2 regions of the Pseudomonas sp. WT-JTC genome follow, and region 1 is predicted to be linked to the other one. Evidence: riboswitches for the same ligand, from Rfam matches in the RefSeq annotation. Region 1 holds a riboswitch; the other holds the start of a gene.
The links. Region 1 has a riboswitch for cobalamin ahead of cobW (cobalamin biosynthesis protein CobW). Riboswitches for the same ligand answer to the same signal wherever they lie in the genome.

Region 1 (15,180 bases):
CCTGGCCGAACAACTGGACCTTGAGTGGGCCCCACTCAATCCGTTCAAGCTCGACAAACGCCTGATCGACGCCGTGACACGCAAAATCGCCACGCACTACGGCGTGCTGCCGGTCGCCGAGGACAACGAAACCCTGGTGTTGGCGTCCGAAGGTCCCGTGAGCCAAGTGTCTCTGGGGGCCATCAGCCGTCAACTGAAACGCCCGGTGCGGTGCCGCCTCGCACCACAAGGCCGGGTTACGCTGGGGATCCGCTACTGGTACGCCAGCCCTCGTCAAAGCGAGGAAGTACATCAGATGCTTGAGGTGCTCGAGCAACATCAGGACGACGAAGACCTGATCGAGCGCGTCAGCCATCACCAAGTGTTGCTGGGCAATCTGTTGCAAGTACGTGGCATGGTGCCGCCAACCCTGTTCAATCAGGCGCTGATCGATTTCGATGCGGAAAAAATGTCTCTGGGTGAACACTTGATTGAACGCGGCATGATCACACAGGAAATCCTCGAACAGGCCCTGGCCGATCAGACGAGCGAGCAGCACGCTGCCTACTGCATTGCCCGGGAGGCTGCATGAAGCCTGTCCATCGTCAGACCCTGATGGCCGGTAGCCTGTTGCTCTGCCTGAACACGACGGCATGGGTGCAAGCCGAACCCTTGACCGATTTCGATCGCTTCCGCAGTTACCCCTATATGGACCGCAGTTACCGCGAAGCGAAAAACGGCAACTGGAAGGAAGTCGAACGGCTGATGCGCCACCTGCTGAGCAACGTGCCGGAAAACGATGAAGCGCGGGCCCTGCTCGTGCAATCGCTGGTCAAACAGCGACGCTACAACGACGCCGTGCAGGCACTGCCCGACAATCCGGCCAACAGCGACGCCCTGCTCAACCTGCGCCTGACTTGGATAGAACAGGATCCGCCGGATAGCGAACAGGTGGAACAGTGGATCGCCAGCAGCGACATCACTCAGCGCATCCGTTTGTGGCAGGCCTACAGCCTGAGCCTGGCCAGGTACGGCGGCGCGGCCAAAGCCCATGACTGGCTGGCGCAACTGCCGCCCAAAGGTGACGCGCGCCTTCTGCATCTGGCGCGTGCCAATTGGTCCGAACAGTTGCACGACTGGGACGGCACCATCAAAGAGCTGGCGCCCCTGGCCGCGAATCAACAACTCGATGATCAAGGCTGGCAACGCCTGGCCAATGCCTACGTGCAACGCCTCGACGAGCAACCCCTGCAGCAATTGCTGCAGACAGCGCCTGGCCCGGAAGCGGCGCGCAAGGTTCGACTGGCCATGGTCGACCGGGCGATTGCCACGGGCCACGTCCAGCAGGCGCAGCGCTGGATGCAGTCGCTGTCACCTGCCGACCTTGCCGATCCGGCGCAACGCCAGCGCCTGTGGGAACTGGCGCGACAGACCGGCGACAGCGCCACGGTGCAACGCTTGAGTGGCGAGTTGCAGCGTCCGTGCCTTGAGACGGCCGAGTGGTTGTCCCGCCACGACCCACAAGCTGCGCTCGTCCAACTGAACAGTTGCCAACCCGAAGAAAACCCGCAGACCTGGCTGATCCTTGCCCAGCGCCTGCAAGCCACCGAACTGTTGCAAGCGACACGCCTGCCGGAACCCTGGGACTCGCGCCGCCGCGAACGCCTGCTCGACGTCTGGCACAATGAGGGCCGCAGCGACAAAATCATGGCCTACCTCGCCGGCCAGCCGCAGACCGCCGACGTGGTGAAACGTCGTGCCGAACTGCTCCAGGCCTCGGGTCGAAACCGCGAAGCGGCGACTTTCTGGGAGCGGCATTATCAGCAGACCGGCAACCTCGATTCGCTCGGTCAGGCGACCTATCTGGCGCTGAATGCCGGCCAACGGGAACAGGCGCAACAGTTACTCGAAACGGCCTACGACCATCACGGCGGCAAGCTGCCAACAGCCCTGCTACAACGGTTGGCGGGGTTATATGCCGCGTCGACGCCGACCGCGGCACAACAGCAACGCATCGTTTCGTTGCTCAACCGCGTCGACCCCGTCACTCGCGGGCAACTGCTCGCGCAACTGGCGGAAAACGGCCAGTGCGACGCTGTTCAACAGGCGATTGGCGATCTCCCGCAAGCCGCGGGCGACTACCGCGCCCTCGGCCGTTGTGCAATGCCCGAGCGCCCCGGTGAAGCGGTGGTGTATTACCAGACCGCCGAAAAAATGGGCGACCAAAACAGTCGCTTGCCACTGGCTTACGCCCTGGAAGCTGGCGGAGACTCGGCGGGTGCCCTGGCCATCTGGCGCAGTTTTCCGGACGCCGAACTCAGCGACAATGCCCGCCTAACTGCCAGCCGCGGTGCCCTCAGCATCGGCGACACGCAAACGGCCGAACACTACTGGCAACAAAGCCTCACCCGCAGCGCCAATGAGTGGGCGTTGGGCGCGGCGATCGCCGATGCCCGGGGCGATCACACTCTCGCGCTACAGCGTCAGCGTTCCGCCCTGCAGCTGGTACCGGATGCCGAGCATTTCTATGCGGCCTCGGTCACGGCGCAAAAGGCCGGCGACCTGCAACAAAGTACCGAATGGCTGGCCGAGGCCGTGCGCCGCGCCCCGGACAACCCCCGTTATCGCGCCGACTACGGCGTGCGCCTGGCCGGTGCCGGGACCCAGGCAGAACGCGCCCGAGCCATCCCGTACCTGCAACGCGCCACCCGGGACTTCCCGGAGGACTATCACCTTGGCGAAACCCTGGCCTGGCGTTATGACGAGGTCGAAGACAGCGCCTCGGCGCGCAAGGAACTGCGTCGGGTGATCGACCTGGAACAGAACCCGGTAGCCACCGATGACGAGGATGGCAGCATGCAAGCGCGTCGCTATCGCCAGCGCCGCGCCCACGAAAGCCTGTCCCGTCGCGACTCCGTCACCATCGCCAGCACCTGGTCACCGGCCGGGGTATCGACCAACGACATCCTGCGCCCCGACGACAGCACCGGCACGCAACGCCGCTCCAGCTCGCAGAACGTGCAACTGGCCATGTGGGACCACGCGCTGGGCGAGGAACCCAGCCGCGCCGGCAGCACGTTGTCGGTCTACGGCCGTGTATTGCTCGGTGGTGTGGGCCGGTCAAGCTATGCCGAATCCCTCGGCACCGGCGTCGGTCTGCGCTACAAGCCCTGGGGCACCGCCAACATCAACTTCTACGGCGAGATCTACAAACAAAGCCAGTTCGATGCTGAAGACAACCACGGCCTGAGCCTTGGGCAAATGCTGGTTCCGGAAAAACTCTCCGATCAGGTCAGCGATCATCGTCAGGACGGCCACACCACCACCGATTATCTGCTGCGTACAACAGCGTCGTTCCTTGATCAGGGGCGATTGCGCAACGATTGGCGGGTCGATGAAAGCGATTGGGAAGAGCGCTTCCTCTACCTTGACGCGGCATGGTGGACCAAGGCCGGCGAGCATCAATGGCTGTCACGCTTCCAGCAGGGACACACCTGGAAGCTGCCGTTCAACGGCGCGCAAACCCTCATGCCGTACGGTTTTCTCGAGTTCGCCACCCAGGACCCGAGCAACGAATGGCGCCAGGACTTGCGCACAGGGTTGGGCTTGCGTTGGCAATGGTGGTTCAACGATGACCACTACAACGCCTATCGCGCACACCTGTCGGTGCGCACCGAATATCAGCAATGGCTGGGCGGCAATCTGTATGAAGGCGGTAACGGTGTGCTGGTGGGCGTGGAGTTGAATTTCTGATGAGGCGATTTCTTTTGGTTTTTTGCCTGTTACTGGGGGGTGTGGCGAGCCATGCTGACGAGCGGATTTTCTATCAGCCACTCAATGTCGATGCCAACCTGAGCCAGGCGCAATGGCAGCAAATCTGGCAAGACACCGCCCGCCAAGGTGCGCACACGGTGATCGTGCAGTGGACGGCCTACGGTGATTCGGACTTCGGCGGTGCCAACGGCTGGCTCGCCGACAGCCTGAAACTGGCCCAGGCCCAAGGCCTGAAACTGGTGCTGGGACTGCGCATGGACCCGGCCTACTACCAGCGCATCGATGAATTGGACAGCGCCGGGTTGGCAATGTACTGGCAGACGCAGCTGGGGCAGTCCCTGACCCAACAGCAGAAATTGCGCAAAGACTGGAAACTCCCGGTCAGCGGCTGGTATTTGCCCATGGAACTGGATGACCTGCACTTTCTGCCGCTGGATCGCCGGCAAACGCTGCAACGCCAGCTCAAGGACTTTTCCGGCAAACTCGACGCGCCGCTGCACATCAGCGTATTCAACGTCGGCAAACTCGCGCCGCCAGTCAATGGTCAGTGGCTGGGCGAAATGGCGAACGCCGGAATTCAGGTGTGGTGGCAGGACGGCGCCGGCACCGGACGTTTGCCACTCTTGATTCGCAACGGCTACGCCAATGCTCTGCCCTGCTCCATTGGCATCGTCAGGGAAGCCTTCCGGCAAGTCAGCACTGCCGGGCAACCGTTCCGCGCCGAACCGATGCCCCCCCAATCGACATCGCCGGGTTGCCACCTGACATCGGTTTTCTCCCTGCGCTACCGTCCGTGGGGCAAGGTGATCCTCGATAACCAGCACAACAGCAAGGTCGGCGATGTACAAAACCATCAGCATCGGCCTGGCCCGGGTACTCGATGGTGACACCCTGAACCAGGCGCTGGTCAAGGCCGATGAAGCCCTGTAAGCGTCAAAACATACGGGCAAGGGTCGGTATTCGTTTCATCAATGAACTGATCCACCCAATCGCGAGCAGGCTCGCTCCCGTATCCCGACCCGACCTAGTGCTTGAATGACGTCATCACCCGTTCCGCATTTTCATCGCAACTCATGCCTTCGGGCCGGGCCTGGATGGTGTCGATCCAGCCCAGCAACTGTGCCTTGCTATGGGCCAGGTGCCGTTGCATCTCTTCGATCTGCTCGATCTTGCGATGCAGGCCGGCCATCAACTCATCGTGCTTGAACGCGCCCGTCAGATTATCCGGCAGTAACTGCTTGAGTTCCTCCAGGCTGAAACCGGCTTGTTGCGCACACTGGATGATTTGCAGGGTTTGCAACGCCTGTTGCGAGTAACGCCGATAACCGTTGGCAGAACGCTCGACCTGCCGGATCAATCCCTGAGACTCGTAAAAACGGATGCGCGAGGCGGTCAGCCCGCTCAACTGTGCCAATTCACCAATCTTCATACGGATCTCATTTACCTGCTTGACATTAAAGTTAACTTTAAGCTTAGCCTCTGCTCATCACTACGAGGAGTCAAGCATGTCGCCCTTCCAAACCTTGAATTTGCCCAACGGCCAGACCATCGGTAATCGCATTGCCAAAGCCGCGATGGAAGAGAACCTCGCCAACACCGATCAGGTGCCCGACCAGGCGCTGTTTCGCCTGTACCAGGCCTGGGCCGAGGGCGAGGCCGGCTTGCTGCTGACCGGCAATGTAATGATCGACCGCCGTGCAATGACCGGACCCGGTGGTGTAGCGCTGGAGGACGAGCGTCATCTGGAACGTTTTCGCCAGTGGGCCACTGTCGGCCGGGCTGGCGGTGCGCACTTCTGGATGCAGCTCAACCATCCTGGCCGCCAGACCATGGCCAATCTTGGCCAGCAAGCTCTGGCGCCGTCGGCGGTTGCACTGGATCTCGGCCAGTTCTCGAAGATGTTCGCCGAACCCAAGCCCATGAGCGAGGACGACATCCAGGAGGTGATCCGGCGCTTCGCCACCAGCGCCGCACTGGCGGAGAAAGCCGGCTTTACCGGTGTGCAGATCCACGCCGCCCATGGCTACCTGATCAGCCAGTTCCTTTCGCCGATCACCAATCGGCGCACCGATCATTGGGGCGGTTCGCTGGAAAATCGTGCGCGCCTGCTGTTGTCCGTTGTCGAGGCGGTTCGCCAGGCGGTGTCGCCGCAATTCTGTGTATCGGTAAAACTCAACTCAGCGGATTTCCAGCGCGGTGGTTTCGATGCCGATGATGCACGGCAAGTGATCCAGTGGCTTAACGAACAACCGATCGACCTGCTGGAACTCTCCGGTGGCAGTTACGAAGCACCGGCCATGCAGGGCGAAGCGCGCGACGGCCGGACCCTGGCACGGGAGGCGTACTTTCTGGAAATGGCCGGTGAACTGGCCAGCGTGGCGCGGATGCCGGTGATGGTGACCGGCGGAATCCGGCGTCTGGCAATCGTCGAACAGGTCCTCGACAGCGGCCTCGCCATGGCCGGCATCGGCACCGCCCTGGCCGTGGAACCGCAATTGGTCAAACACTGGCGCGAAGGCCAGAACAGCCATCCGCAACTGCCGCCGATCCGCTGGAAGCGTAAACCCCTGGCAGCGCTGGCGAGCATGGCAGTGGTCAAGTTCCAGCTGCATCGCTTGAGCCGTGGGCGCAAAACCCGGCCTGAAGTCTCGGCGCTATGGGCGTTGATTCTCGACCAGCTGTACATTGGCAAGCGTACCCGGCAGTACAGGCAGGCGATGGGCAAGTAATCCGAAATGGATGGTGACTGACCCACCGCTTTCGCGGGCAAGCCCGCTCCCACAAGGTTTGGCATCTACCGAATGTTTCAGGCAAGGCAAATAACCTGTGGGAGCGGGCTTGCCCGCGATGAGGCCAGTACAGGCGAAACAGATCTCAGCCAGGAATCAGCTCGTCAATGTGCCGATACTCAGCCTGCAACTGCGCAGCCAGCAACTTGCTGCGCCCAAGCCGGATCGGCCCGCGCTCGATGTCGATCAACAGCCCCGGACATTCCAGCGTCGGCAGCAGCGGCCAGTCCTTCAGCCGGCCATCGGTCACCAACAACAACCGCTGCTGCTCTGCCGGAAAGCGCTTTTGCCGTGCGCCAAGCCATCGCCCTGCTTCGCTCAATGCCGCCAGCAACGGCGTGCCGCCACCCGCGCCAAGGCCATCGAGCCAATGGCGCAGCCCCGTGAAAGCCTTGAAGCCCTGCACCTGCCACTTGGGCGCAGAACCGCTGGCCGTGAGCAGGGCCAGGCGTGCACGCTGGCGATAGGCATCGTCGAACAGTTGCGCCAGCAAGCCCTTGGCATCGCTCAATGCCTGATGACGGCGGGTCGATGCGGAGGCATCAACGATCACCAGCCACAGTTCATGGGGCGAGCGAGTACGCAGGTGAAACAACAGATCGTCGCGCTGACGCGGCCGGCCATTGAGCAATGTGCCGGGCCAGTTGACCGAACCACTGCGGGCTGCGTGACGTTTGCCCAGTTTGCCGTGGTCCAGCCGCCCGGCTCGAGGTCTGGCATTCGCCCCCGCGTCGGAGCGAGGGCGAATGCCTAGGGCTTTTTTGGCCAGCTCGGCACTTCACGTCGGGCGCCGACCGCCAGCGCCTGGGCAGGCAATTCGCCCCACTGGCCCTGCCCTTCGCTCGGGTTGGCGTTCTGCGGTGCAGTGGATTGCGGCGCGTGGGATTCCTGAGACGTCGGCGCCGAATGCTCGCGACGGCGATGGCGCAAAGCGAACTCGGCGACTGCGTCGATATCTTGTTCGGCGATAGCGTTTGCCCCGCGCCAGGCGGCGTGAGCCCGTGCGGCACGCAGCCAGACCAGATCGGCGCGCAAGCCATCGACGCCGGCGGCAAAGCAACGTTCAGTGATACATGCCAGCGCCTGGTCGTCGAGGGGAATGCTTGCCAGGGCGTTGCGTGCGTTCTGGCAACGTTCGCGCAGAGACGCCTGCGCCGATTCCCATTCGACGCAGAAAGCTTGCGGATCGCTGTCGAAATCCAGGCGACGGCGAATGATCTGGCCTCGTTCTGTCGGAGCTGTTTGGCCACTCAGGGCGACGTTCAAGCCGAAGCGGTCGAGCAGTTGCGGACGCAGTTCACCCTCCTCCGGGTTCATGGTGCCAATCAGCACGAACTTCGCCGAGTGCCGATGGGAAATGCCATCACGCTCGACCAGATTGGTGCCGCTGGCGGCCACATCGAGCAGCAGGTCAACGAGGTGATCAGGCAACAGATTGACCTCGTCGACGTAAAGCACGCCGCCGTCAGCCCTGGCCAGTACGCCGGGCGAAAACTGCGCGCGACCTTCGCCCAGCGCCACGTCGAGATCGAGGGTACCGACCAGGCGTTCCTCGGTGGCACCCAAGGGCAATGTGACGAACTGACCGCTGGCCAGCAGGTCCGCCAGACCGCGGGCCAGGGTCGACTTGGCCATGCCCCGCGGGCCTTCGATCAGTACACCGCCGATTTTCGGGTCGATGGCGGTCAAGTACAGGGCCAGCTTCAAATCGTCGGCGCCGACCACGGCGGAGAGGGGGAAATGCGGGGTGTAGGTCATCTTGAATACTCGGTCATGGTCGGTAATTTCACAGTCACTTGAGTGCCATGTGGCGCATCAGCTGTCTTCTTCTATATCCAGCAACAAATTCTCCAGCGCCTCGCGGTACTCGCCCGGGTCCTTCCACATCCCGCGTTGTTGCGCCTCGAGCATGCGTTCAGTCATGTCGCGCAAGGCATGGGGATTGTGTTCGCGAACGAAGTCCCGGGTGTCCGGGTCGAGCAAATAGGCATCGGCCAGCAACGCGTACTGGTGATCGTCAATCAACTGCGTAGTGGCATCGAAGGCGAACAGGTTATCGACTGTCGCGGCCATTTCGAACGCACCTTTGTAGCCGTGGCGTTTAACGCCTTCGAGCCATTTCGGATTGGCGGCCCGGGAGCGGATGACCCGGTTCAGCTCTTCCTTCAGGGTGCGAATCTTCGGCAGATCCGGCTGGCTGTGATCGCCATGATAACTGGCCGCCGTCTCGCCCTTCAGGCTTTCCACCGCCGCGAGCATACCGCCCTGGAACTGGTAGTAATCGTTGGAGTCGAGCAGATCGTGCTCGCGGTTATCCTGGTTTTGCAGCACCGCCTGTACCTGGCTCAGGCGCTGGGTGAACTGTTCACGAGCGGCGGTGCCCTCGTCAGCACCACCGTAAGCGTAGCCACCCCAGTTGAGGTAAACCTCGGCCAGGTCCTCGCGGGTCTGCCACAGCCGACCATCGATGGCGCCCTGCACGCCTGCGCCGTAGGCACCGGGTTTGGCCCCGAAAATCCGCCAGCCGGCCTGACGTCGCGCCGCGTCTTCATCGAGCCCTGCCTGCAACAAGGCTGCACGCTCGGCGCGCACCTTGGCCGCCAACGGGTTGAGGTCGTCGGGCTCATCCAGGTCGGCGACCGCTTGCACCGCCGCGTCGAACAAGCGAATCAGATTGGCAAAGGCATCGCGGAAGAAACCGGACACACGCAAGGTCACGTCCACCCGCGGACGGTCAAGCAAACTCAACGGCAGAATTTCGAAATCATCGACCCGCTGACTGCCAGTCGCCCAGACCGGACGCACCCCCATCAACGCCATCGCCTGGGCTATGTCATCGCCGCCGGTGCGCATGGTCGCGGTGCCCCATACCGACAGGCCGAGCTGGCGCAAATGATCGCCGTGGTCTTGCAGGTGCCGTTCGAGAATCAGGTTGGCCGACTGGAAACCGATGCGCCACGCCGTGGTGGTCGGCAGGTTGCGCACGTCCACCGAGTAAAAGTTGCGCCCGGTGGGCAGCACGTCCAGACGACCGCGACTCGGTGCGCCACTCGGGCCAGCGGGGACGAAGCGACCGCTCAGGGCATCGAGCAAACCGCGCATTTCCGCCGGGCCGCAGGCGTCCAGCCTTGGCGCGACCACCTCGAGCAGGTTGTCGAGGATGGCTTGTACCTCAATCCAGCCTGCCCCCTGTAGGAGCAAGCTTGCTCGCGATGGAGTGTCAGTCGACACCAATGTGGCTGACACAACATCGCGAGCAAGCTCGCTCCTACAAGGGCCAGGTTTGGTTTGGGAGGGAGCATCCACTGCCTGCGAGATCAGTTGTGTGGCGAACAGCTCGAGGCGTTCGCGGGTATCGCCAGTGGTGCGCCAGAGTTCATGGCTGATCGACAACAAGGCATTCGGTCGAGGCCCGGTCCACGGCTCGGCCAATGCACAATCGAGCGGATCGAACCCCAGCTCGAAAGCCTTGGCCAACGCCCGCAGCAGACTCGACTGCGCCCCACGGCCATCGCCCCGTGGAATGCGCAACAGCGCGAGCAAAGTGTCAATGCGCAAGCGCCCGGTGGGCGATTCGCCGAACACATGCAGGCCGTCGCGGATCTGCGACTCTTTCAAGTCGCACAGGTAAGTGTCCAGACGCGGCAACCAGATCGCTGCGTCAGCATCGCTGTCGAGTTGCTCGTCCAGTTGCAGTTCACGGTCGATGTGCGTATCGCGCACCAGTTGCAGGATGTCGCGCTGCAACTCTCGGGCGCGGCGCGGATCGAGCAGCTGCGCTTCGTAATACTCGTCTGCCAACAGTTCGAGGTTGCGCAGCGGGCCGTAGGTTTCGGCACGGGTCAGCGGTGGCATCAAGTGATCGATGATGACCGCCTGGGTGCGCCGCTTGGCCTGGGCGCCCTCGCCCGGGTCGTTAACGATGAATGGATAGATGTTCGGCAGCGGCCCGAGCAAAGCATCTGGCCAGCAATGTTCCGACAGCCCGACGCCCTTGCCCGGCAGCCATTCGAGGTTGCCGTGTTTGCCGACGTGGATCACGCCGTGGGCGCCATAGGTGTTGCGCAGCCAGAAATAAAACGCCAGGTAACCGTGGGGCGGTACCAGGTCCGGGTCGTGATACACCGCGCTCGGGTCGACCTGATAACCCCGGGCCGGTTGAATGCCGACGAAGGTCAGGCCGAAGCGCAGGCCGGCGATCATCATCCGCCCGCTGCGACACATCGGGTCGTTTTCCGGCGCACCCCAACGCTCGAGCACCGCCGCGCGGTTGGCTTCGGGCAGTGTGTTGAACATCGACAGGTAGTCGTCCATGGCCAGGCTTTGTTGGCATGGACGCTGGTCGATCGTGTCGACGTCGTTGCTGACTCCGCCCAGCAACTGCTGGATCAGCGCCGTACCGCTGTCCGGCAACTCAGCCGGCAATGGATAACCATCGGCATACAGTGCCTGCAGGATATTCAGCGCGGCCGCCGGAGTGTCGAGGCCGACGCCATTACCGATGCGACCGTCGCGGGTCGGGTAATTGGCGAGAATCAAGGCAATGCGTTTATCCGCATTGGACACCCTCGCCAGATCGACCCAGCGCCGCGCCAGTTCGGCAACGAAGTCCATGCGTTCCGGCTGCGGCCGGTAGCAGACCACATCCGACTGGCTGCGCTCACTGCGCCACGCCAGGTCCTTGAAGCTGATTGGGCGGCTGATGATGCGCCCGTCCAGTTCCGGCAAGGCGATGTGCATCGCCAGGTCGCGAGGACCAAGCCCCTGTTCACTGGCGCGCCAACCCGGTTCGTTGTCCTGGGCGCAAATCGCCTGGATCACCGGAATATTGCGGCGAAACGGGCGCAGATGGGGTGCTTCCGGGCTGGATTGGGCGAAGCCGGTGGTATTCAGAATCACCGAGACGTTGGCCTCGTCGAGCCAGTCCTCGACCACGCCAAGGCAGCCGGGCTCTTTCAGGCTCGCCAGCGCGATCGGCAACGGATTCAACCCCGCTGCCTGCAAACGCTGGCAAAAAACATCAATGAAAGCGGTGTTCGCCGCCTGCAAATGCGAGCGGTAAAACAGCACCGCCGCCACGGGTTGATCGGCGTACCAGTCGGCCTGCCAGTCGCGCAGTGCGGCAGAATGTTTGTGCGGATGGTAAATCGCTGTGCGTGGCAGGGTTTGCGGTTCGCCCCAGGTGTAATCACGTGCCAGCCAGCGATTGGCCAGACAGCGGAAGAAGTCCAGGGCGTTACCCATGCCACCCTGACGCAGAAATTGCCAGAGCCGGTCGCGATCCTCGACGCCGACGGTGCTCAGGTCGCTGAGCTCCGGGTCCGGGCGATCATCGCCCGGTACCAGAATGACCTGCACACCGCGCTGCGACAGCTCGACCAGGCGCTCGATGCCATACCGCCAATAGGCGATGCCGCCGTGCAGTGAAATCAGGATCACCTTGGCGTGACGCAGCACTTCGTCGACGTACAAATCGACCGAGGCATGGTTCTGCACCTGCATCGGGTTGGCCAGGCGCACGCCCGGATAATCGTCGGGCAACTGCTGCGCCGCTTCGGCGAGCAGCGCCAGGCTGGAATCGCCGCTGCACAGGACCACCAGCTCGGCGGGGGTTTGTCCAAGGTCGGCGATGTTGTCATCCGACACGAAACCGCCGGGCTGGGTCCTGAGCAGGTGCATGGCTTACACGCTGAGCGCGGCGCGCAGTTGCGCTTCGAGAACAGTAGCGTCGAGCTCCTGGCCGATCAGCACCAGGCGGGTGATGCGCGCTTCTTCAGCACCCCACTGGCGGTCGAAGTGCTTGTCGAAACGCGTGCCCACGCCCTGGATCAGCAGGCGCATCGGCTTGTTCGGCACGGCGGCGAAGCCTTTGACGCGCAGGATGCCGTGCTGGACCACCAGTTGGGTCAGCGCGTCCATCAGCAGGCTTTCGTCGGCTTGCGGCAGTTCGATGGAAATCGAATCGAAGGCGTCGTGATCGTGGTCATCATGATCGTCGTCGCCATCGTGGTGATGGTCGTGGTGGCTGTGACGGCTGTCGATGTGTTCTTCGGAGCCGGCACCGAGGCCGATCAGCACGTCCAGCGGCAAGCGACCGCTGCTGGCTTCGACGATTTTCACCGCTGGCGGCAACTCTTCGGCGACTTCCAGGCGCACGCGGGCGAGGTCTGCCGGGGCGATCAGGTCAGTTTTGTTGAGGATCACCAGGTCGGCGCTGGCCAGTTGGTCAGCGAACAGTTCGTGCAGCGGCGATTCGTGGTCCAGGTTCGGGTCGAGTTTGCGCTGGGCGTCGACCTGGTCCGGGAACGCGGCAAAGGTGCCGGCGGCCACGGCCGGGCTGTCGACCACAGTGATGACCGCGTCAACGGTGCAGGCGCTGCGGATTTCCGGCCACTGGAAGGCTTGCACCAGCGGCTTTGGCAGGGCCAGGCCGGAGGTTTCGATGAGGATGTGGTCGAGATCGCCGCGACGGGCCACCAGTTCGCGCATCACCGGGAAGAATTCTTCCTGGACGGTGCAGCACAGGCAGCCGTTGGCCAGCTCATAGACACGGCCGCTGGCTTCTTCTTCGGTGCAACCGATCGAGCACTGCTTGAGGATTTCGCCATCAATGCCCAATTCACCGAACTCGTTGACGATCACCGCGATGCGGCGACCCTGGGCGTTGTCGAGCATGTGCCGTAGCAGCGTGGTTTTGCCCGAGCCGAGAAAGCCGGTAACGATGGTGACAGGGAGTTTGGCCAGTGTTTTCATCGGATGCCCTATGGCTAAGGTGGCGGGCATACGGGACGACAACCGGCAACGCGCATGCGGTTGCCTGAAGAGTTCGCCACCGGATCACCCCGCCCGGTTGAAAGTGAGAATCTGTGTCGAGGCAGGTCTCCTGGCTGACGGTGTGCCGGCCTTGAGCCTGGCATTCGCTGCGCCTTCCCGCCGGTCTCATGGATTGAGCCTGCAGTGGCGTGGCAACGAACATCACCGTTCACAGTTGCGGGGGCAGCCGCGGCATCGACCGCGTTCCCTTCTTAGCTTCGACAAACGCCGAAGAACCTCGAAAGCGCAAGGCTACGCATGGTATTGGGGCGGGTCAATGTTCACGTGACTTCTGCGGTGTGCCCTTCGCGAGCAAGCCCGCTCCCACATTTGATCGGGTTCTTTCAGGGGAAAAGGGTCAAGTGTGGGAGCGGGCTTGCTCGCGAAGAACGCAACTCGGTTTCCAGTTGAGAACCCCTGCCAATTGACGCCCAACCCCCGCCCATGCTCTCCTACACACCTTGTTACGGGTGCCCTTCACAGGGTGAAACGGGAAACCGGTGAATCATGTGCTTTACTTCTAAGCCATGTCAGTCCGGTGCTGCCCCCGCAACGGTAAGCGAGCGAAGCATCAGATCCACTGTGCCATCACGGCATGGGAAGGTGATGCTTGCAGGATCAGGCGATGCCTGCCCCCTCGTGAGCCCGGAGACCGGCCCGCAACACAAAAGTGACCAGAACGGTCACTGAAACAACAAACCCGCGGTGGGCGGGCGCTGTTTGAAACGCTGCGCGCCTGGCCGTGCAGGTTTTTGCATGCGCTCTCATTCCCCGCTGACAGACCAGAGGGAAACGCCATGTCGATCATCAGCAGCACCGGCCACACTACAACCAGCACCACTTCTACCCTGGCTCAACGCCTGACCGCCGCCGTCTGCGCGTCGATCCTCGGCGCGTGCCTGGTGTATTTCGCCGGCTTCTCGCACATCGAAGCGGTGCACAACGCCGCCCACGATACCCGTCACAGCTCCGCGTTCCCGTGCCATTGAGACCTGCCAATATGATCAAGCGTATTGCGCAAACAGCAGGTTTCACCGGGCTGCTGGCCGCCCTGTTGCTGACCCTGCTGCAAAGTTTCTGGGTCGCTCCCCTGATTCTGCAAGCCGAAACCTACGAAAAAGCCGAACCGGCCGCTGTTGAAATGCATGAACATGCCGACGGTGCGATGGCTGCCCACACTCATGATGCCGAAGCCTGGGAGCCGGAAGACGGCTGGCAACGCGTACTATCTACCACCGGCGGTAACCTGGTGGTGGCTGTCGGTTTCGCCCTGATGCTGGCCGGCCTGTACACCTTGCGCGCGCCGACCAGAACCTCCCAGGGCCCGCTCTGGGGCCTGGCCGGTTATGCGACATTCGTGCTCGCGCCAACCCTCGGCCTGCCACCTGAATTGCCCGGCACTGCCGCAGCCGACCTGGCGCAACGGCAACTGTGGTGGATCGGTACCGCCGCCTCCACCGCCGTCGGTATCGCCCTGATCGTATTCAGCCGTCACTGGCTGATGAAAGTCCTCGGCGCGGCCATCCTCGCCGTTCCCCATGTGATTGGCGCACCGCAACCGGAAGTGCATTCGATGCTCGCTCCCGAGGCGCTGGAAACACAATTCAAAATCGCTTCGCAACTGACCAACATGGCGTTCTGGCTGGCCCTGGGCCTGATCAGCGCCTGGTTGTTCCGTCGCAAAAGCGATGGCCAATACCGCGCATGACGGATGTCAGCACAGCGCCGACCCTGGTGGTCGGCCTGGGCTGCCAGCGGGGCTGCCCTGTCAGCACGTTGCGGGCGCTGCTCGACCAGGCGTTGGCGGCGCATCAAATCCCGTTGC
Region 2 (15,180 bases), 1.1 Mb from region 1:
GCCCTGCGCTATTGGCAGGAAGCCGGGCTGGCCGGACGCATCGATCTGCGTCTGGCGCCTGCCCTGGAAACCCTCGGCAAGCTGGACCACCCAGGCCAGTTCGATCTGATTTTCATCGATGCCGACAAGGCCAACTATCCGGGTTATCTGGAACACGCCCTGCGATTGCTGCGGGTTGGCGGGCTGGCGGTGTTCGATAACACCCTGTGGAGCGGGCGCGTGCTTGAGACCAATCCAGAGAGCGCGGACACCCGGGCGATCCAGGCGCTGAACCGGGCGTTGAAGGATGATGCGCGGGTGGATCTGTCGTTGTTGCCGTTGGGGGATGGTTTGACCCTTTGCCGCAAACGCTGAACCCCGTGGGAACGGGCTTGCTCGCGAATACAGGCTGTCAGTCGACTGATGTGTTGGCTGATACACCGCATTCGCGAGCAAGCCCGCTCCCACAGGTTCAGTGACTTACTTTGCTGCCGACACTCGCCATACCTTGTTCCCCACATCATCGGCCACCAACAGGTCACCCTGCCGGTCGATCACCACGCCCACCGGCCGGCCCATGGCTTCTTCCTTGTCGTTGAGAAACCCGCTGAGCACTTCAACCGGGTTTCCGACTGGCTTGCCAGCGCGGAAGGGCACGAAAATCACTTTGTAGCCGCTGTGGGGCTTGCGGTTCCAGGAGCCGTGCTGGCCGATGAAGGCGCCTTCCCTGAATTGCGCCGGCAACTTGTTGCCTTCGGCAAACGCCAGGCCCAGTGACGCCGTGTGTGGGCCGACGGCGTAGTCCGGGGTGATAGCCTTGGCCACCAGGTCCGGGTTTTGCGGCTCGACGCGAATATCGACATGCTGGCCGTAGTAACTGAACGGCCAGCCATAGAATGCACCGTCTTTAACCGAGGTGATGTAGTCCGGTACCAGATCACTGCCGATTTCATCCCGTTCGTTGACCGCTGTCCACAACGCACCACTGCGCGGTTCCCAGGCCATGCCGTTGGGGTTGCGCAGACCTGAGGCAAAGATCCGGTGCTGGCCGGTGGCGCGATCCACTTCCCAGATCGCTGCACGACCTTCTTCCTTGTCCATGCCGTTTTCCGCAACGTTGCTGTTGGAGCCCACAGTGACGTAGAGCTTGCTGCCGTCCTTGCTGGCGATGACGTTTTTGGTCCAGTGGTGGTTAAGCGGGCCGCCTGGCAGGTCAATTACCTTGATCGGTGGTGACTGGATCTGCGTATCGCCACTTTCATAGTGAAAGCGCAGAAGGCGATCGGTATCGGCCACGTACAGGTCATTGCCGACCAGCGTCATGCCGAAGGGCGAATTGAGGTTTTGCACAAACACCGTGCGGGTTTCCGCAACGCCATCGTGATCCTTGTCGCGCAGCAAAGTGATGCGGTTCGCGCTGGGCACGCGAGCCCCGGCACGCCCCATGACTTTCTTCATCACCCAGCCGCGAACGCCTTTGCCGTCTTCGGGTTTCGCTGGTGCGCTGGTTTCCGCCACGAGCACATCGCCATTGGGCAGCACATAAAGCCAGCGCGGGTGATCCAGGTCTTCGGCAAAAGCGGCCACTTGAGTGCCCGTTGCTGCGACGGGTTTCGCACCCTGTGGCCAGCCGATGGCCGGTGCGATGTTCACGGTCGGGATCAGGGTTTTGTTCGGTTCCGGCAGTCGGGGCGAAGGGCCGGTGCCATCGGAGACTTGCAGGCGGGAGGTCTCGCTGCAAGCGGCGAGCCCTCCTGAGAGCGCGATAACGAGAACGAGCGAGGGCGTGCGCATGCTGGTCTTCCCTATGAATGCCTTGTTCTAATCATAGAGAAGCGTTATCGACCGATGGTTCAACCCTTAGCCGCGTGTTTCCTTGAACAGCACCGCAATGCCGGGGTGATAGTTGCCAGCTTCGTTGCGCAATTTGCGGTAGGCATAAGGGAAATACCAGGCGACGGCGCAGGTGTGTTCCTTTTGCAGGTCGTCGACCATGTCCTGGAGTTCTTCCGGCGTTGCGCCTTGCTGGGCTTTTTGCGGGGCGACGAACAGGCAGCCGAGTTTCAGGTCGCTGGCATGGCTCACTCGCTTCGCATCGCTGGCGATGTCGACCAAGGCCTGGGTCAGGTTGAGGCTGTTGACCCGTGGCCAGCGCTGGCTGACCTGGATGTAGGCGCGGGTTTCGGGCGAGGCGAGGAACAGGTCGGCACGGCCGTTGCGGTCGCCTTCTTCGGTCTGTTTGCGGGTGGGGGTCTGTTGCAGCGTGACCATCTCGGCCATCCAGGCCGCGGCAGAGAGCAGTCCGAGATTGGCTTTTTCGTCATGCCAGTACGGTGTGTCGCCATCGCCACGGACGGCGTTATAGCGGTCGATGCATTCGAACCAGCGCTCGAGCACCGGACGCAGGAATTCCAGCTTTGGATTGCTGATGATCATGCCTTGCATGGGCTCACCCTTGTTATTGTGTTGTGGGGTTGTGGCTCTTTGATATCACTGCTGCGAGCGTGGCACAAGATTGACGTCAGATTATTGATTGACGACAGTTATTCGGCAGGTGGCCGCCCGGCTTTAATTGACGCTCCACCCCCAACCCTCTAACCTTCGCGGCTTGTTTCAGGTGCTCTGTGACTTGGGTCGACAGAGTGAAACAGGGAAGCCGGTGAGTGAGTCCTTCTGTTTGTCGAAGGCCTGCAATTCCGGCGCTGCCCCCGCAACGGTAAATGAGTGAAAACTGTGTGTGATGCCACTGTGTCGATTCGATGCGGGAAGGCGCACAGTCCGGCCCCGCGGCCACTCATGAGCCCGGAGACCGGCCTGATTCATCCAGCGGCATCACGGTGGGCGATGCCAGGCTTGTTGCCTTCTTTTGCTGTGCCTGCCCGCCGTTATTCCTGCCTCAACGGAGAGCTCCCCCATGACTGATACCCCCGATCGTGACGAACGCCACCTGGCGCGCATGCAGCGCAAAAAAGCCGTGATCGACGAACGCATCGCCAATTCCCCGAACGAATGCGGCCTGTTGCTGGTGCTGACCGGTAACGGCAAAGGCAAGAGCAGTTCGGCCTTTGGCATGCTCGCCCGCGCCATGGGGCATGGCATGCAATGCGGCGTGGTGCAGTTCATCAAGGGCCGCAACAGCACGGGCGAAGAGCTGTTTTTCCGGCGCTTTCCCGAGCAGGTGCGTTTTCATGTGATGGGTGAAGGTTTTACCTGGGAAACCCAGGACCGTCAGCGCGACATCGCTGCCGCCGAAGCCGCCTGGGCGGTGTCGCAGCAACTGCTGCGCGATCCGTCTATTGGTCTGGTGGTGCTGGACGAATTGAACATCGCACTCAAGCATGGCTACCTCGACCTCGATCAGGTGCTCAGCGACTTGCAGTCCCGGCCACCGATGCAGCACGTGGTGGTCACCGGTCGTGCCGCCAAGCCGGAAATGATCGAGATGGCTGACACCGTCACCGAAATGGGCGTGATCAAACATGCCTTCCAGGCCGGGATCAAAGCGCAGAAAGGCGTCGAGCTGTGAGTCGCACTTTATGAATAGCCCTCGTCAATGCCCGGCGGTACTGATTGCCGCGCCGGCTTCCGGCCAGGGCAAGACCACCGTCACCGCGGCGCTGGCCCGATTGCATCGCAATCAGGGGCGCAAGGTCCGCGTGTTCAAGTGCGGCCCGGACTTTCTCGATCCGATGATTCTCGAGCGCGCCAGCGGTGCGCCGGTGTATCAGCTGGACATGTGGATGGTCGGCGAGCAGGAGAGTCGCCGGTTACTGTGGGAAGCCGCGGCCGAAGCCGACCTGATTCTGATCGAAGGCGTCATGGGGCTGTTCGACGGTACGCCGTCGAGCGCCGATCTGGCGCGGCATTTTGGTGTGCCGGTGCTGGGTGTGATCGATGGCACCGCCATGGCCCAGACCTTCGGCGCATTGGCCCTGGGGCTGGCGCGTTATCAGCCGGACTTGCCGTTCGCCGGCGTGCTGGCCAACCGCGTCGGCACACTGCGCCATGCGCAACTGCTCGAAGGCAGCCTGACTGAAGGTTTGCGCTGGTACGGCGCGCTGTCCCGGGAAACCGGGATCGAACTGCCGAGCCGGCACCTGGGGCTGGTTCAGGCCAGTGAGCTGAACGATCTCGACCTGCGCCTCGATGCGGCCGCCGATGCCCTGGCCAGCAGCTGCGAGGTCGCGCTGCCACCGGCAGTCGAGTTCGCCGCACCGGATGCCATCGCCGCCGAACCGTTGCTGGCCGGTGTGCGCATTGCCGTTGCCCGGGATGAAGCCTTTGCATTCACCTACGGTGCGAGCCTGGACTTGCTGCGGGCGATGGGCGCCGAGTTGTCATTCTTCTCGCCGATCCGCGACCGTGCGTTACCAGAGGCCGACAGCCTGTACCTGCCGGGTGGTTACCCGGAGCTGCACCATGTTGCGCTGGCGCAGAACACCACGATGCTCGATGCGATCCGCGCCCACCACCAGGCAGGCAAACCACTGCTCGCCGAGTGTGGCGGCATGCTGTATCTGCTCGATTCGCTGACCGATGTCGAGGGCACTCGCGCCGAACTGGTGGGCTTGCTGGCCGGTGATGCGGTCATGCAAAAGCGTCTGGCGGCGCTGGCGTTGCAAGCGGTGGAACTGCCGGAAGGTTCGCTGCGCGGGCACACCTACCACCATTCGCTGACGACTACTGAATTGACACCGATTGCCCGTGGCTTGAGTCCTAACGGTGGGCGAGGGGCGGAAGCGGTTTATCGTGAGGGGCGGATGACTGCCTCCTATGTGCATTTCTATTTTCCGTCCAATCCGTCGGCGATTGCCGCGCTGTTTGCGCCTGACCGAAAGGGCGCCTTCGCGAGCAAGCCCGCTCCCACAGGGGATCGAGTTTCATCAGGCCACTCACTTTCAAATGTGGGAGCGGGCTTGCCCGCGAAGAGGCCATGACGGATAACGGATTTTCCGAGGCCGAACGCGCAGCGGTCTATCGCGCCATCGCCGAACGCCGCGACATGCGCCACTTCAGCGGCGGCACCGTCGAGCCTGAATTGCTCCGGCGCCTGCTCGAGGCCGCACACCAGGCACCCAGTGTCGGTCTCATGCAGCCTTGGCGCTTCATCCGCATCAGTGATCGCACCTTGCGCGGGCAAATCCAGGCCCTGGTGGAAGAAGAACGCATCCGCACCGCCGAAGCCCTCGGCGAGCGCAGCGATGAGTTCATGAAGCTCAAGGTGGAAGGCATCAACGATTGCGCCGAGGTACTGGTCGCCGCACTGATGGACGAGCGCGAGCAGCATATCTTCGGCCGCCGCACCTTGCCGGAAATGGACATGGCCTCACTGTCCTGTGCCATCCAGAACCTGTGGCTGGCGTCCCGCGCGGAAGGGCTGGGCATGGGCTGGGTGTCGCTGTTCGAACCCCGGGCACTGGCGGACCTGTTGCGGCTGCCGCCGGGCGCCAAACCGCTGGCGGTGCTGTGTCTGGGACCGGTCAAAGAGTTCTACCCGGCGCCGATGCTGGTGCTTGAAGGCTGGGCGCAGGCGCGTCCGCTACATGAATTGCTGTACGAAAATTTCTGGGGAGTGAGTCAATGAGTGTGGCGTTGTTGAGTGTCGCCGCGGTTGCGCTGGATGCGCTGCTGGGTGAGCCCAAACGCTGGCATCCGCTGGTGGCGTTCGGCCGTTTTGCCGAGCGCATCGAGCAACGTTTCAACGGTGGTGGTCGCGGTTGGCGCAGCCATGGCGTCACTGCGTGGGTGATCGCCGTGTTGCCGCTGACGCTGCTGGCCACGGCATTCTCCTGGGCGCCTTATGTCGGCTGGATCGTCGAGATACTCGCGCTCTATTGCGCCCTCGGCATGCGCAGCCTCGGCGAGCACGTCGAGCCTGTGGCCAAGGCCCTGCGCGGTGGTGATCTTGATGAAGCACGCAAACGTGTGAGCTATCTGGTCAGCCGTAAAACCAGCGAACTGGATGAAACTGAAGTTGCCCGTGCCGCTACCGAGTCAGTATTGGAAAACGGTAGCGATGCGGTGTTCGCGGCGTTGTTCTGGTTTGCCGTGGCGGGTGTGCCGGGCGTGGTGCTCTACCGCCTGAGCAATACGCTGGATGCGATGTGGGGCTATCGCAATGAGCGCTTCGAGCGGTTCGGCTGGGCGGCGGCGAAGATCGACGACGTGCTCAATTACATTCCTGCGCGTCTGGTGGCACTGACTTACGCGCTGCTGGGCAAAACCCGGCTGGCGTTGAAATGCTGGCGCACCCAGGGCCCGACCTGGGACAGCCCGAACGCCGGCCCGGTGATGGCGGCGGGTGCGGGTGCGCTGGGTGTCGAACTGGGCGGGGCGGCGATTTATCACGGCGAACTGCATCAGCGTCCGCAGTTGGGCGAAGGCGTGCCGGCGGATGCCGACTCCATTGACCGGGGCTGGCAATTGGTCCAGCGCGGGGTATGGTTATGGCTGCTGATTCTCTGCATGGGGGCTGAGTTTTATGCTTGAGCACGGTGGGCGGCTGCGCAAGGCAGCGCTCGAGTACGGCATCGATGAAGCTGACTGGCTGGACCTGTCCACGGGGCTGGCACCCTGGCCGTTCCCGGTGCCGGATATTCCGCTGCGGGCCTGGGCCCGTTTGCCGGAGACGGACGATGGTCTGGAGCAAGCCGCCTGTGATTACTACGGTACCTTGCAGGCGCTGCCGGTGGCCGGCTCGCAGATGGCGATCCAACTGCTGCCGCGATTGCGTCGGGCGGGCAAGGTCGGCGTGTTGTCGCCGTGTTATGCCGAGCATGCCGAAGCGTGGCGTCGCAACGGCTACATCGTGCGGGAAGTGCTGGAGCAGGAAGTCGACTTCTTTATCGACAGTTTCGACGTGCTGGTAGTGGTCAATCCGAATAACCCCACAGGCCTGAGCCTTACGCCCAGTCGCTTGCTCGACTGGCACACGCGACTGGCCCAACGCGGTGGCTGGCTGGTCGTGGACGAAGCGTTCATGGATAACACGCCGCGACTGAGCCTGGCGCCGTTTGCCCATCAAGTCGGGTTGATCGTGTTGCGCTCCTTCGGCAAGTTTTTCGGCCTGGCCGGCGTGCGCCTGGGCTTTGTGCTGGCGGAGCGCAAGTTGCTCAAGTTGCTGGCTGAACAAGTGGGGCCGTGGGCCGTGAGCGGGCCGACCCGGGTGGTGGGCCACGCCTGCCTGCGCAATACCGAAGAGCAGACCCGGCAACGGATACGCGCGGATGACGCCAGCGAGCGCCTTGCGTCGTTGCTGGAGCAACATGGGTTCCAGCCGCAGGGCGGTTGCGCGCTATTCCAGTGGCTGGTCACCGAACGCGCCGAAGAGCTGCATGAGTTCATGGCCCGGCGCGGCATTCTCCTGCGGTTGTTCGCGCACAACAGCAGCCTGCGATTCGGCTTGCCCGGTGACGAAGCCGCCTGGGTGCGACTGGCGCAGGCGTTCGAAGATTTCGCCAAGGAAAACCAATGACCACGCTGATGGTGCAGGGCACCACGTCGGATGCCGGTAAAAGCACACTGGTGACCGCGCTGTGCCGTTGGGCCACGCGCCAGGGCACAAGGGTGGTGCCGTTCAAGCCGCAGAACATGGCACTCAACAGCGCGGTGACCGCCGACGGTGGCGAGATCGGTCGCGCCCAGGCGGTACAGGCCCAGGCCGCGCACCTTGAACCGCACACCGACATGAACCCGGTGCTGCTCAAGCCCAACAGTGACACCGGTGCCCAGGTGATCATCCATGGTCGCGCCGTCACGACCATGAACGCCGTTGCCTATCACGACTACAAAGCCATCGCGATGCAAGCGGTACTGGCCTCCCACCAGCGCTTGAGCGCGGAGTATCCGCTGGTGATGGTCGAGGGCGCGGGCTCGCCGGCGGAAATCAATCTGCGGGCTGGCGACATCGCCAACATGGGCTTTGCCGAAGCGGTGGATTGCCCGGTCGTGCTGATCGCCGATATCAATCGCGGCGGGGTTTTCGCCCATCTGGTGGGCACCCTTGAACTGCTGTCGCCGAGCGAACAGGCGCGGGTCAAAGGATTCGTCATCAATCGTTTCCGTGGTGATATCGCGTTGCTGCAACCCGGTCTCGACTGGCTCGAAGAACGCACCGGCAAACCGGTAATCGGCGTGTTGCCGTACGTGATGGACCTGCACCTGGAGGCCGAGGACGGCATCGATCAACGCCAGACCGATAAAGCCGACCAGGTACTGAAAGTGGTAGTACCGGTGCTGCCGCGCATCAGCAATCACACCGATTTCGATCCGCTGCGCCTGCATCCGCAAGTGGACCTGCAATTCATCGGCCCCGGCCAGGCGATTCCACCCGCCGACCTGATCATTCTTCCTGGCTCGAAAAGCGTGCGCAGCGACCTCGCGTACCTGCGGGCCAATGGCTGGGAAACCGCAATCGCCCGGCACCTGCGTTACGGCGGAAAACTGCTGGGGATTTGTGGCGGCCTGCAGATGCTCGGCGAGCAAGTGCATGACCCGCTGGGTCTCGAAGGTGCGCCGGGTTCCAGTGTCGGTTTGGGGCTGCTGGCGTTCCAGACTCAACTCGAACAAGAGAAGCAGTTGCGCAATGTGCGTGGGCGTCTGGCGCTGGAAGATGCGCCGGTTGCGGGTTATGAAATTCATGCCGGCGTGACCACCGGGCCGGCGCTGGAAAATGCCGCCGTGCAACTGGATGACGGTCGCTGTGACGGTGCGCAAAGTTTGGACGGGCAGATTTTCGGCACCTACCTGCACGGGTTGTTCGAATCGCCGGCGGCGTGCAGTGCGCTGTTGCGCTGGGCCGGGTTGCAGGATGTGCAGGCCGTGGATTACCACGCCTTGCGCGAGCGCGATATCGAGCGGCTGGCGGATCTGGTGGAGAAGCATCTGGATACCGGGCTGTTGCGGGAACTCTGTGGAATCTGAGGTGGAAGCTCTGGCCTCTTCGCGAGCAAGCCCGCTCCCACGGTTGACCGCGTTCTAAATGTGGGAGCGGGCTTGCTCGCGAAGACTGAAGTGGCCACACCGCTCATTTGAAAGGATGTAACCATGCTGCAACTGATCCTCGGCGGCGCCCGCTCCGGCAAGAGTCGCCTGGCTGAAAAACTCGCCACCGACAGCGCTCTGGCCGTGACCTACATCGCCACCAGCCAGCCGCTGGATGGAGAAATGAGCGAGCGTGTGGCCCATCACCGCGCCCGTCGTCCTGTCGAATGGGCATTGATCGAAGAGCCCGTGGAACTGGCTCGGGTGCTGCGCGAATCCGCCCGTACCGACAGTTGCCTGCTGGTGGATTGCCTGACCCTGTGGCTGACCAACCTGCTGATGCTCGACGATGCCGAGCGCCTGACAGCCGAGCGTGATGCCTTGCTGGACTGCCTGGCGTCGCTGCCGGGTGAAATCATTTTTGTCAGCAACGAGACCGGAATGGGTGTCGTGCCGCTGGGCGAATTGACTCGCCGCTATGTCGATGAGGCCGGTTGGCTGCATCAAGCTCTGGCTGAGCGCTGTCAGCGTGTCGTGCTGACCGTCGCCGGCCTGCCCCTGACTCTGAAAGGAACTGCGTTATGACTCAATCCTGGTGGCTGAACCCGAGCAAGCCAGTCGATACCCAAGTGGTCGAACAGGCACTGGCGCGGCAACAGCAACTGACCAAACCGGCCGGCTCCCTCGGTCAGCTGGAATCGGTGGCGGTGCAACTGGCGGGTTTGCAGGGGCGGGTCAAGCCGAGCCTGGAGCAGGTGTGGATCGCGATATTTGCCGGCGACCATGGCGTCGTCGCCGAGGGCGTGTCGGCGTTTCCCCAGGAAGTCACCGGGCAGATGCTGCACAATTTCGTCAACGGCGGTGCGGCGATCAGCGTACTGGCGCGGCAACTGGGCGCTTCCCTGGAAGTGGTGGACCTGGGCACGATAACGCCGTCGCTGAACCTGCCGGGTGTGCGCCACCTGAACGTCGGCCCGGGCACGGCGAATTTTGCACAGGGTCCGGCCATGACCGGGGCGCAGGGGCAACTTGCCTTGCAGGCCGGCCGTGACAGCGTGCAGCGAGCAATGGCCAGCGGTGCGCAGCTGTTTATCGGTGGCGAAATGGGCATCGGTAACACCACCGCCGCCAGCGCCCTGGCGTGTGCCTTGCTCGATTGCCCGGTGGGCCATCTGACCGGACCCGGTACCGGGCTCAACGCCGAAGGGGTCAGCCACAAGGCCCAAGTGATCGAGCGTGCCTTGGCATTGCATGGCGCGCAGCGTGACGATGCCTTGCAAACCCTGTTCAACCTCGGCGGTTTCGAGATCGCCGCGCTGGTCGGTGCCTATCTCGCCTGTGCCCAGGAGGGTGTCGCGGCGCTGGTGGACGGTTTCATCTGCAGTGTCGCGGCTCTGGTTGCGGTGCGCTTGAATCCTGAATGCCGTCAGTGGCTGTTGTTCGGTCATCGTGGCGCCGAGCCGGGCCATCGTCATGTGCTGGAAACCCTGAATGCGCAACCGTTGCTCGATCTTGGCCTGCGGCTTGGCGAAGGCAGTGGTGCGGCATTGGCCGTGCCGCTGCTGCGTCTGGCTTGCGACCTGCACGGGCAAATGGCGACCTTCGCCGAGGCCGCCGTGGCAGATCGTCCGGCATGACCTTGCACCTGGATCTGTTGCGCCACGGTGAAACCGAACTCGGCGGCGGGCTGCGTGGCAGCATCGATGATGCGTTGACCGACACGGGCTGGGCGCAGATGCGCGCCGCCGTGGTCGGCCGAGGCCCATGGGATCGGCTGGTCAGTTCGCCGTTGCAGCGTTGTGCGCGGTTCGCCGAGGAGCTCGGTGCGCAATTGGCTGTGCCGGTGCAACTGGACAACGACCTGCAAGAGTTGCATTTCGGCGCCTGGGAAGGGCAGAGCGCGGTGGCGTTGATGGAAACCGACGCACAGGCGCTGGGCTTGTTCTGGGCCGACCCCTATTCGTTCACACCGCCTCAGGGTGAACCGGTCGCAGACTTTTCGGCACGGGTGCTGGCTGCGCTGGAGCGGTTGTATGCGAGCTTTCCCGGTGAGCGCATTTTGCTGATCAGCCACGGCGGAGTGATGCGACTGTTGCTGGCACAGGCTCGCGGGCTGCCGCGAGAACAACTGCTCAACGTCGAGGTCGGCCATGGCGCGGTGTTTTCGCTGACGCTGGAATCCGCTGGCTTGTTGAAGGAAGTGCTCTGACCATGCTGCCGTTCTGGATCGCCCTGCAATTTCTCGGCAGCCTGCCGATTCGCCTTCCCGGCATGCCCGAGCCTCGGGAACTGGGGCGGTCGCTGCTGTTTTATCCGCTGGTGGGATTGCTCTTTGGCGCGATTCTGTGGGCAGTGAACTGGCTGTTGCTCGGCACGCCGACGTTGTTGCATGGGGCGTTGCTGCTGAGCGTTTGGGTCTTGCTCAGTGGCGGGTTGCATCTGGATGGCCTGGCGGACAGCGCCGATGCCTGGCTCGGCGGCTTTGGCGATCGTGAGCGTACGCTGACTATCATGAAAGACCCGCGCAGCGGTCCGATCGCCGTGGTGACGCTGGTGCTGGTGTTGTTGCTTAAATTCAGCGCGCTGCTGGCGTTGATCGAGCAACCGCATTCGCTCGCCTTGATCATCGTGCCGTTGATAGGGCGCAGCGCATTGCTCGGCCTGTTCCTGACCACACCGTACGTGCGCGCCGGTGGCCTGGGTCAGGCGCTGGCCGATCATCTTCCGCGTTCGGCGGGCAGGCAGGTGTTGGCGGTCAGCGCGCTGGCCTGTGTGGTGATCGCCGGCGTCAGTGGTGTGCTGGCGCTGGTGCTGGCAGTAGTGGGGTTTGTCTGGCTGCGCCAGGTGATGTTGCGGCGCCTGGGTGGCACGACGGGGGACACAGCAGGGGCAATGCTGGAGTTGCTGGAAGTTGCAGTGCTGGTAGGCTTGGCGCTGTTCTGACTGTTCCTCCGGTTCTGTAACTTGATTTAAACGACTCGCGGGTATATACACGCACCATGCTCGATTCCCAATGTTTATGCATCAACCTGCGTCGCGCCGCCCGTGGCGTCAGCAGGCATTATGACGGCGCTCTCGACGGCTTCGGGATCAACGTTGCGCAGTATTCTTTGCTGTGCAATCTGCAGCGTCTGGATCAGCCGAGCATCTCGGTCCTGGCCGAGGCCATGGGTCTGGATCGCAGCACCCTGGGGCGCAATTTGCGGGTGCTGGAGGGGGACGGCCTGGTGACGCTGGTCGAGGGCGAGGACATGCGCAATCGCATCGTCCTGCTGACCGAGGCCGGGGCAGAGCGTCTCAAGGCTGCCTTGCCGGCCTGGGAAGCCGCACAGCAGCGTTTGATCGATCGCCTGGGAGCCGAGAAGCGCGAAACCTTATTGAAGCTGCTGGACGAACTGGCGTGATGCCGGTTTTTCCGATCTTAAGCGGGTATATACCCGCTATTGGAGAATAACAATGACATCGATGTGGCGTACTTGCGGCTGGGTTCTGTTGGGGAGTGCGCTGATCCTTGCGTTGTCTCTGGGGGTTCGACATGGCTTCGGGCTGTTTCTGGCGCCGATGAGCGCCGAGTTCGGCTGGGGCCGTGAAGTGTTTGCCTTCGCCATCGCCTTGCAGAACCTGATCTGGGGCCTCGCTCAGCCATTCACCGGTGCATTGGCCGACCGCTTCGGCGCGGCGAAAGTGGTGCTGATCGGTGGCGTGCTGTACGCGGCCGGGCTGATTTGCATGGGGCTCTCCGATTCCGCGGTGACCTTGTCGCTGAGCGCCGGCCTGTTGATCGGCATCGGACTGTCCGGTACGTCGTTCTCGGTGATCCTGGGTGTGGTCGGTCGCGCAGTGCCGCCGGAAAAACGCAGCATGGGCATGGGCATCGCCAGTGCTGCCGGTTCGTTCGGCCAGTTCGCGATGTTGCCCGGCACACTCGGTTTGATCGGCTGGCTTGGCTGGTCCGCGGCGCTGTTGGCGCTGGGCTTGCTGGTGGCGCTGATCGTACCGTTGGTGAGCATGCTCAAGGACAAGCCGCTGCCAGTCCTGGGTCACGAACAGACCCTTGGCGAAGCACTGCGCGAAGCCTGCTCTCACTCCGGATTCTGGCTGCTGGCGTTCGGCTTTTTCGTGTGCGGATTCCAGGTGGTGTTCATCGGAGTGCACTTGCCGGCCTATCTGGTGGATCAGCATCTCCCGGCGACGGTCGGCACCACGGTGCTGGCGCTGATCGGCCTGTTCAACATCTTCGGTACCTACACCGCTGGATGGCTCGGCGGGCGGATGTCCAAGCCGCGTTTGCTCACCGGTTTGTACTTGCTGCGGGCAGTGGTGATTGCGTTGTTCCTGTGGGCGCCGGTGACCACCATGTCGGCCTACCTGTTCGGCATGGCCATGGGCTTCCTGTGGCTGTCGACGGTGCCGTTGACCAACGGTACGGTGGCGACCTTGTTTGGTGTGCGAAACCTGTCCATGCTGGGTGGGATTGTTTTCCTGTTTCACCAGCTCGGTTCGTTCCTGGGCGGCTGGTTGGGTGGCGTGGTGTACGACCGTACCGGCAGCTATGACTTGATCTGGCAGGTCGCGATTCTCTTGAGCCTGTTGGCCGCCGCCCTGAACTGGCCGGTGCGTGAACGGCCGGTGGCGCGCCTGCAAACACAAATGAGTGCGACATGAACAGCCTTTGGCCACGGATCACGATTCTTGCCGTCTGCGCGTTGCTGCTCGCCGTGGTGTGGTGGGGCTGGCATCAGGGCGGGCTGGCGCTGATGCAGTTGGGCATGGGGACTTGCTAGCGCGATGGCGGGGCGAGTAACGTCGAATCCAGACGAATTCCCAAGGGTGTCCCGAGATGCTGATGCGCTGGCTGGCAGTTCCCGCGTTACTGGTCGCTTTTTCCGGGTGGGTTCACGCGGCGGATTGCCCGGATCTGTTGCAGGGCTCGTTGCCCAAGCTGCGTGCCAAGGAATCCATCGATTTGTGCCAGCGCTTCGCCGGTAAACCGTTGGTTGTGGTCAATACCGCAAGCTTCTGTGGCTTTGCTCCGCAGTTCAAAGGCCTTGAGGCGCTGAACCAGCGCTTCAAGGGGCAGGGACTTGAGGTCATTGGCGTTCCGTCCAATGACTTCAAGCAGGAGTCGAAGGATGGCGCCGAGACTGCCAAGGTCTGCTACGTCAACTATGGCGTGACCTTCACCATGACCGAACCGCAAAAGGTTCGTGGCGACGATGCGACGCACTTGTTCAAAGTCCTCGCCAGTCAAACCAGCGCGCCGAAGTGGAATTTCTACAAGTATGTGGTGGATCGCCAAGGCAAGGTGATCGCCAGTTTCTCCAGCCTGACCAAGCCGGATGATCCCGAGTTCATTGCTGCGGTGGAGAAAGCCCTGGCTTCGCCACCGCGGGTTGCGACCCCCTGACCTGTAGGAGCGAGCTTGCTCGCGAAAATCTCAAGGCGCCTCCTTCACCCAGTCAGCACGCGTCATCGTTCGCGTCCATCGCGAGCAAGCTCGCCCCTACAAATGAAAAGCCCCGCCTCCGTGAGGAGAGCGGGGCTTTTTTGATTCCGATGGCGAGCGGTTCAGGCTCGCCGGGAATCATCAGAAGCGGTAGGTCGCACCGACACCGAAACCGTTGGCGCTGTTTTCGTACTTGGCGCTGTAACTGTCTACCAGGTTGGAGTGATCCACCTTGACAGATTCTTCCTTCAGGTAGGAGTAGGCGACGTCGATGGTCAGATCATCGGTGACGTTGTAACCGGCGCCAAGGCTGAAGATTGTGCGGTCACCTGTAGGAATGCGTGGGGATCGGTCGGTATTGTTGGTAGGCGACTGGTCAAAGCTCAGGCCGGTGCGCAATACCCACTGCTTATTCAGTTGGTAGGAGGTACCGATGGCGTAGGCCCAGGTATCGTGCCAGTTCTGCTCTTCCGTAATGGTGCCGAACAGGGCCGGGGACAATGCACCGCCTTGTGCCGCCGTTACGCCGTCGTTGTTGACGGTGATGTCTTTCAAGCGGCTCCAGCGAGTCCAGGTGGAACCTGCATAAAGGGTCCACGCATCGGTCAGCTGTTGTGTCACGGAGAAGTCGACAGATTCAGGTGTTTCGATTTTCAGCGAAGCATCGTATCGATTGCTTTTCAGGAAGGCGGAAGGTGAATTTGCGCCTGCGCTGATATCGGTATGACCTTCAATCTTGTATTTCACTTTCGAGTGATAGGTCAGGCCGACAC

Region 2: linked by a shared signal. The riboswitch ahead of cobO (cob(I)yrinic acid a,c-diamide adenosyltransferase) and the one ahead of cobW (cobalamin biosynthesis protein CobW) in region 1 are both predicted to bind cobalamin.

The regions. Positions count from the first base shown of each region.
Region 1 covers NZ_CM160042.1:2,889,812-2,904,991, reverse strand. Annotated here, with positions in the region: gene nfrB (cyclic di-3',5'-guanylate-activated glycosyltransferase NfrB) at 1-571, shown strand, start outside; gene AC06G5_RS13330 (NfrA family protein) at 568-3,732, shown strand; gene AC06G5_RS13325 (DUF4434 family protein) at 3,732-4,640, shown strand; gene AC06G5_RS13320 (MerR family transcriptional regulator) at 4,778-5,182, opposite strand; gene AC06G5_RS13315 (NADH:flavin oxidoreductase/NADH oxidase family protein) at 5,259-6,482, shown strand; gene AC06G5_RS13310 (vWA domain-containing protein) at 6,628-7,173, opposite strand; gene AC06G5_RS13305 (magnesium chelatase ATPase subunit I) at 7,293-8,300, opposite strand; gene cobN (cobaltochelatase subunit CobN) at 8,358-12,221, opposite strand; gene cobW (cobalamin biosynthesis protein CobW) at 12,225-13,295, opposite strand; cobalamin riboswitch at 13,399-13,611, opposite strand; cobalamin riboswitch at 13,807-14,030, shown strand; gene AC06G5_RS13290 (CbtB domain-containing protein) at 14,153-14,344, shown strand; gene AC06G5_RS13285 (CbtA family protein) at 14,356-15,063, shown strand; gene AC06G5_RS13280 (cobalamin biosynthesis protein) at 15,060-15,180, shown strand, end outside.
Region 2 covers NZ_CM160042.1:1,797,365-1,812,544, forward strand. Annotated here, with positions in the region: gene AC06G5_RS08100 (O-methyltransferase) at 1-354, shown strand, start outside; gene AC06G5_RS08105 (PQQ-dependent sugar dehydrogenase) at 460-1,773, opposite strand; gene AC06G5_RS08110 (hypothetical protein) at 1,840-2,424, opposite strand; cobalamin riboswitch at 2,578-2,811, shown strand; gene cobO (cob(I)yrinic acid a,c-diamide adenosyltransferase) at 2,894-3,505, shown strand; gene AC06G5_RS08120 (cobyrinic acid a,c-diamide synthase CobB) at 3,516-4,916, shown strand; gene bluB (5,6-dimethylbenzimidazole synthase) at 4,913-5,563, shown strand; gene cbiB (adenosylcobinamide-phosphate synthase CbiB) at 5,560-6,468, shown strand; gene cobD (threonine-phosphate decarboxylase CobD) at 6,461-7,453, shown strand; gene AC06G5_RS08140 (cobyric acid synthase) at 7,450-8,901, shown strand; gene cobU (bifunctional adenosylcobinamide kinase/adenosylcobinamide-phosphate guanylyltransferase) at 9,025-9,546, shown strand; gene cobT (nicotinate-nucleotide--dimethylbenzimidazole phosphoribosyltransferase) at 9,543-10,598, shown strand; gene cobC (alpha-ribazole phosphatase family protein) at 10,595-11,170, shown strand; gene AC06G5_RS08160 (adenosylcobinamide-GDP ribazoletransferase) at 11,173-11,904, shown strand; gene AC06G5_RS08165 (MarR family winged helix-turn-helix transcriptional regulator) at 11,961-12,365, shown strand; gene AC06G5_RS08170 (MFS transporter) at 12,418-13,626, shown strand; gene AC06G5_RS08175 (hypothetical protein) at 13,623-13,745, shown strand; gene AC06G5_RS08180 (glutathione peroxidase) at 13,802-14,368, shown strand; gene AC06G5_RS08185 (OmpP1/FadL family transporter) at 14,549-15,180, opposite strand, start outside.